Linked DNA regions of Novosphingobium sp. G106. The protein of the gene in region 2 interacts with the protein of the main gene of each other region in a pairwise test. Links are inferred from orthologs where the notes say so. Each region holds a gene or a part of one and is shown on either strand. Other genes may lie near its edges. The genes, in order: rpe and dnaN.

What was found.
Region 1: the proteins of dnaN (region 2) and rpe interact in binary tests that used the Escherichia coli proteins (3 or more experiments, as listed by UniProt). The link is inferred for Novosphingobium sp. G106 from one-to-one orthologs.

What each region holds. Positions count from the first base shown.
Region 1 is NZ_JAHOOZ010000001.1:4,051,723-4,054,865, forward strand. The notes cover bases 315-3,142. They hold rpe (ribulose-phosphate 3-epimerase), read right to left. Parts: upstream 2,146-3,142; coding sequence 1,483-2,145; downstream 315-1,482. Other genes in these bases: KRR38_RS19290 (heparinase II/III family protein), read right to left, coding at 315-1,377; KRR38_RS19300 (DUF2141 domain-containing protein), read left to right, coding at 2,419-2,916; KRR38_RS19305 (NTP transferase domain-containing protein), read right to left, coding at 2,923-3,142. In the rest of the region: more of KRR38_RS19290, read right to left, coding at 1-314; more of KRR38_RS19305, read right to left, coding at 3,143-3,143. UniProt on the Escherichia coli protein: Catalyzes the reversible epimerization of D-ribulose 5-phosphate to D-xylulose 5-phosphate.
Region 2 is NZ_JAHOOZ010000001.1:518,207-521,425, reverse strand. What follows is about bases 281-3,184. They hold dnaN (DNA polymerase III subunit beta), read right to left. Parts: upstream 2,340-3,184; coding sequence 1,221-2,339; downstream 281-1,220. Other genes in these bases: fabG (3-oxoacyl-[acyl-carrier-protein] reductase), read right to left, coding at 2,502-3,184; KRR38_RS02430 (hypothetical protein), read right to left, coding at 639-986; KRR38_RS02435 (FAD-dependent oxidoreductase), read left to right, coding at 281-558. Outside these bases: more of KRR38_RS02435, read left to right, coding at 1-280; more of fabG, read right to left, coding at 3,185-3,219. UniProt on the Escherichia coli protein: Confers DNA tethering and processivity to DNA polymerases and other proteins. Acts as a clamp, forming a ring around DNA (a reaction catalyzed by the clamp-loading complex) which diffuses in an ATP-independent manner freely and bidirectionally along dsDNA.

The DNA.
Region 1 (3,143 bases), 3.5 Mb from region 2 along the record:
GCGGCGGTCTATGTCGACTTCGGAGACGCCCGAGCCGATCTTGCCGTTGATCAGGACGGCGGTGGAATTGACGTCATCGAGCACCAACGTCGAATGCGCCGCGGTGGCGCGCAGGCCCTGCTCGAGCCGGACCGGAACGAGCCCGCCCGCGGCGGCCGAACCGCCGCAGTTGACGACGATCCGGTGTGCGCCCGAGGAAAACTCGAAAGCCAGCGTCGAGGCGCAGCCCGTCCGCGCATGCTTCGCCATCGGCGGCGGCGCGGCGTCGAACAGCAGCAGGCTCTTCTGCGCGGTGACGCGCTGGAAGCCCCACTGGCGCACGTCGCGCAGGGGCCGCGTGCGCACGCTGCTGGCATCGACCAGCCGGGCGATCTCGTCGGCGTCGATCGCCCAGGAGCCCTGCCACGAGCCCAGCGAGCCGTCGCCGTGGGTCAGCGCGAGCAGCGGCGGCACCAGCACCGCGATCAGGTTGTCGAGCGCTTCGGGCGCCTCGCGCCGCGTGGCGCGGTAGCAGGCGCGCAGGCTGACGAGCAGCGTGATCGCTTCCATCTGGCCGAGCGGGCTGCGCGACAGCACGCCGCCATCGTCGCCGATCAGGTCGCCCAGCGCGCGGATCAGCCCGGCCTCGCCAAAGAGGCGGCGCGGGCGGCCGTCGGGCAGCAGCAGGCCCGAGGCGACGATGCCACACCAGCCGGCGACCGCGCCCAGCAGGTCCTCGGCACGGCCGACGTTGCGGTCGAGCCAGCGCGCGCCGTCCATGACCGCCGCAAGTACACGCGGGCGCAGTCGCTTGTCGTGACCCGAAAGGATCAGCGGCGCGTGGACCAGCCAGTTGAGCTGGCGCGTGCCGGCGTTGGCCACACTCCAGGCTGGCCCCTTGCCGGGCTTGCCTGGCGGCTTGGGATTGGCGTCGAGCCAGGCGGCGAAGATCCGTTCGGCGACGGGCACGCCCTGCTCGCGCACGGCGCAGGCTTCGAGATCGGCGAGCCAGGCGAAGGAATGGACCACGCGCTCGAGCGGCGGGGTCATCCGGCCGGCGCCGGCGAAGTCGATCTGCGCTATCGGCGTCTTGGCACCGTGAACGAGGAAATGCCCGGCACGCAGCGCGGTGCCCGCGGCGCGGCTGCCCGGCAGCGGGTTCGACACAGTCGCCAGCAGCCGCGGCTTGGCCGACTTGCCCATCGGCGAGCTGAGCATCGAGCCGGGCACGCCGATCTTGTAGGCGAATCGTACCAGCCATTCGCCGGCACCGACCGAGGGCGGCGAGAAATCAGCGAGCGCCAGCGCCCGTCCCGGCTCGATGATGCCGGGCTCGACCGGTTCGCCGCGGTCCCGATCAGCCTCGCTGGCGGTGACCTCGGCTTCACTCACCACCATCTCCTCGGCCGCGTCGGTCAGCGGAATTGCCAGGGCGTCACCGGCATCGATATCAATAGCGGTACGCGTGGCGGCGAGAGCGGAAGTTGCCGTCTCGCCCATGGCTCAGGCAAGCCCCTTGAGCGCGGCGATATTCGCCGCATAGCGATCGGGGCCACCGCGGAACGTCGCCGTGCCAGCGACCAGCACGTCCGCGCCGGCATCGACGCAGGACTGCGCAGTGCCGACATCGACGCCGCCGTCCACTTCGAGCCTGATATCCCGTCCCGTCTTGTCGATCATCTTGCGGAGCGCCTCGATCTTGCGCAGCTGGCTGGAAATGAAGCTCTGCCCGCCGAAACCCGGATTGACGCTCATCACCAGGACGAGGTCGATCTCGTCGATCAGGTAATCCAGCATCTTGGCCGGGGTTCCCGGGTTCAGCGAAACGCCGGCCTGCTTGCCGAGGCCCTTGATCGCCTGAACCGTGCGGTGGGCATGCGGACCCGCCTCGGGATGGAAGGTGATGATGTCGGCACCTGCCTCGGCAAAGGCCTCCAGGTAGAGGTCGACCGGCGAAATCATCAGGTGCACGTCGAAGGGCTTCTTGGTGTGCGGCCGCAGGGCTTTGACCACCATCGGCCCGATCGTGATGTTGGGCACGAAATGGCCGTCCATCACGTCGACGTGGATCCAGTCGGCCCCCGCCGCATCGACCGCGCGCACTTCTTCGCCCAGCCGGGAGAAATCGGCGGAGAGGATCGAGGGCGAGATGAGAGGGGCGGCCATGAAAGGCGATTAGACACCGCCACGGGGGGGGGACAAGGACGAAACCAGGTGTTTTCCACACGCGAAGGTAAGCCGCACGACTAACGCCATTGCGCATGCGGCCAACCGTCGCCGCAAAGGCTTGCAAATTCAGTCTGTATTCAGCGGCAAAATCGAATATTAAGCCCTCTCGCCCCCGGGGGCCGCCGCCCCGCCGTCTCGAAACGGCAATGCCAAGCTGCTGAGATAGCCAATCCTTTTCCCCTCATTTTCATTGTCAGGACCAGTACGCCCATGACCCTCCCGAGACGTCTGAGCGCGGCGGCGATCGCTTGCGCCGCCACGCTGACGGCATTCTTCGGACACGCTGCGCAGGCCCAAACGGCAACGCCGCCGGCGGGCTGCACCGGCACGCCCAGCGCAACCTGGATCACCGTCAATGCGGAAGGCTTGCGCAACAGCAACGGCCTGCTCGCGGTCACCCTCTATGCCGACAATCCCAGCAAGTTCCTGGTCCGTCACGGCTCGCTCTACGTCGGCCGGGTGAACGCGGTGCAGGGCACGACCCATGCCTGCCTCTTCGTGCCGAAGCCGGGCGTCTATGCGCTGGCGCTCTATCACGACGAGAACGGCGACAAGAAGTTCGACCGCACTTCCATCGGCTTCCCCGCCGAAGGCTATGGCTTCTCGAACAATCCGCCGACGCTGGCCGGCCTGCCGTCGTTCCGCTCGGTCCGCCTAAACATCCCGCGCACCGGCCTGACTACGCGCGTGCAGATGAAGTACCCCTGATCCGATTCAGCCGTAGATTTCCTTGAGCTGCACCGGGGCCTCCGCCTCGGCCAAGGCATGCGCACGCGGATCGTCGACGTCGAGCCACCAGGCCTCGCCGACGTCCAGCGTCGCCGCCCGGCCCTTGTCGGCGAGGCGCTGCATGCCGTCGGACAGGCTTCCGGACTTGCCCGCCGTCACGGCCTCGGCGATCGCCTCGGCGAGTTCGGGCGTGGCGAGGAATGCAC
Region 2 (3,219 bases):
GAGGCCGATCATGCGGCCAAGGCGATCGAGGTCGATTTCGACTTCTTCGCGTCGCCCAAGGCGATCCTCGGCGGCGACGACCGGGTCATCGGCGTCGAAGTGGAACGCACCAAGCTCGAGGACGGCCGAGCCGTCGGCACCGGCGAGATCTACACGGTGCCCGCCGAACTCGTGGTCATCTGCATCGGCTACCAGACCTCACCGATCCCCGACGTGCCCTTCGACGAGAAGAACGGCCGTTTCGCCAACGAGGAAGGCCGCATCCGGCCCGGCCTCTACTGCGTCGGTTGGGCACGCCGCGGCCCCACGGGCACAATCGGTACGAATCGTCCGGACGGTTTCGCGGTGATCGAGAAGATCGCCGGGGACATCGGCGACGGCGCCGGCAAGCCGGGCGGCGACGGTTTCGACAAGCTGGCGAACGAGCGCAACCTAGCGGTCATGGCTTTCGACGACTGGAAGAAGATCGACGAAGCCGAAGTCAAACGCGCCCGCGACGGAGCCCCACGCGAGAAGTTCATCGCGGTCGAGGAAATGATCGCAGCGGCCAGGGGCTGACCCCAACAGAAAAGGGGCGGACCGAAGCCCGCCCCTTCTCCTCCTGGCTTTTGCGACCCAGGCTCTTTGTTAGTTCCAGCTCAGTTGCCGGCCGTTCCCGTCGCGTTGGCACCGGTTTCAGCGCTGCCGGCGGGCGCCTGAGCCGAGGTATCGGCGGAAGCCTTGGCCTTGCCGCGGGCGTGACGGCCCTTGTGCGCATTGGCCGCGGCGTCTGCCGTGGTGTCGGTCGTTGCCGAGGTGTCGGGCGTAGCCGCCGTACCCTGCGCCGTACTGTCGAGCGTGCCCTGGGCCGTGGTGCCGGGGGTCCCGACCGTGGAATTTACCGCGCCGCCAACGGTGCCACCGACTGCTCCGCCGACCTGCGCATACGCGGCCGGGGCGGCAGCGAGGCCAACGAGGGCAATCGACGCGATCATGAATTTCCGCATGTGTTCTCTCCGGTTTGTATCAACTCGTTCAACCTAGGCCGGAAAGCGGAGGAATTTCAGGGGTGTGGCGGCCACTGGTCGTGCCGGGAGGCTCGCCCCGTCCCATCTTTCGCCAAGATGAACGAGCCGTTGTCCCATGTTCAGGAAAGCGATCTCGGCTGGCCGATACAAAGGCTCGGCCCGCCGTTCCTGCGAACGACGGGCCGAAAATTCGCAACGAATCGATGCGGAGCGTCAGACTCGCATCGGCATCAGGACGTAGAGCGCGGCGCTCTTCTCGTTCTGGCGGATCAAGGTCGGCGCGCCGGCATCCGCGAGGTGGAGTTCCACCGTGTCGCCTTCGATCTGGCCGAGGATGTCCTTGAGGTAGCCGGCGTTGAAGCCGATCTCGAAACCTTCGGCCGAATAGTCGGCGGCGATCTCTTCGGCGGCGGTGCCGTTGTCGGGCGAAGTGACCGACAGGGTCACGCGGTCGTTGTCGAGCGCCATCTTGACCGCGCGGGTCTTCTCGGTGGCAATCGTCGCGACGCGGTCGACGCCTTCGTAGAAGCTCTTGGGGTCGAGCCTGAGCAGCTTGTCGTTACCCGTCGGGATGACGCGGCTGTAGTCGGGGAAAGTGCCGTCGATCAGCTTGCTGGTCAGCACGACGCCGTTCTCGCCGCCCAAGGTGAAGCGCACCTTCGAGGCCGAGAGATCGATCAGGACATTGGTATCGAGCGCTTCCTCGAGCAGCTTGCGCAGTTCGGCTACACACTTACGCGGCACGATCACGTCGGGCATGCCGTCAGCACCGGGTGGCTTGGCCAGGGTGAAGCGGGCGAGCCGGTGGCCGTCGGTAGCCGCGGCCTTCAGTTCCTCTTCGGTGACGTGGAGGAAGATGCCGTTGAGGTAGTAGCGCGTCTCTTCGGTCGAAATCGCAAAGCGGGTGCGGTCCACCAGTTCCGCCAGGGTGCGCGCGGGAAGCTCGAAACTCGTCGGCAGCTCGCCCTCGACAATCACCGGGAAGTCGTCGCGCGGCAGCGTCGGCAGGGTGAAGCGGCTGCGGCCGGCCTTGACCACCATGCGGTTGTCGGCAGTCTCGATCGAGACCTGCGCACCGTCGGGCAGCTTGCGGGCGATGTCGAACAGCAGGTGCGCCGAAACGGTGATCGCACCAGGCGCCTCGACCGAGACCGCGCCCATCGTTTCGACCACCTGCAGATCAAGGTCGGTCGCCATCAAGCGGAGCGTGCCGCCCGGCTGCGCGTCGATCAGCACGTTCGACAGGATCGGGATCGTATTGCGCCGTTCGACGACGGACTGCACGTGGGACAGACAGCGCAGCAGCGTCGCGCGTTCGATAGTGGCCTTCATGACGGTCTCATGTCCCCCATCGGCCGGCGACGGGAGTCGTCCGCCGGCGCTGAATTCGGACCACATTCCTTAACGCCGGGGCAGCGAGCGGCAAGCACGAAGCGCGGCAGAAGGAGCGATTCTGGGGATAATTGTTCGATTCAGCCCGCGCGCTCGTGCGGCTCAGCCGAACATCGCCATGCCGCCGTTCACGTGCAAGGTCTGGCCTGTCACATAGCCCGCCTCACGGCTGGCGAGATAGGCGACCGCGGCGCCGATGTCCTCGCCCTCGCCCATCCGGCCCATCGGGATGCGGCCGTTGAGCGCATCCTTCTGCGCGTCGGGCAGGATTTCGGTCATCGCCGTTCGGATGAAGCCGGGCGCGACGCAGTTCACGGTGATCCCGCGGCTGGCGATTTCCTGCGCGAGGCTCTTCGACATGGCCGTAAGCCCGCCCTTGGCCGCCGCGTAGTTCATCTGCCCGGGATTGCCCGTCGCGCCGACGACCGATGTGATCGTGATGATGCGGCCGAACTTGGCCTTCATCATCGGCCGCGTCGCTGCGCGCATCAGGCGGAAGGCGGCTTCGAGGTTGACGCGGATCACCGCGTCCCATTCCTCGTCCTTCATCCGCATCGCCAGATTGTCGCGCGTGATGCCGGCGTTGTTGACCAGAATGTCGAGCTTGCCCAGCGAATCCACCGCCGCGGGCACGAGCTTCTCGACGTCTTCGGGATTGGACAGGTCGCAGGTGATGGCGACGTGATCGACTTCCTGCAGATGCTGCGGCGTGTGCTCGTCGAGCTCGTCGCGAAACAGGCGCAACTTCTGGGCATTGGAGCCCGACACCGCCAGCCGCGCACCCTGCCTGGCCAACGCGCGCGCGATCGAGGAGCCGATC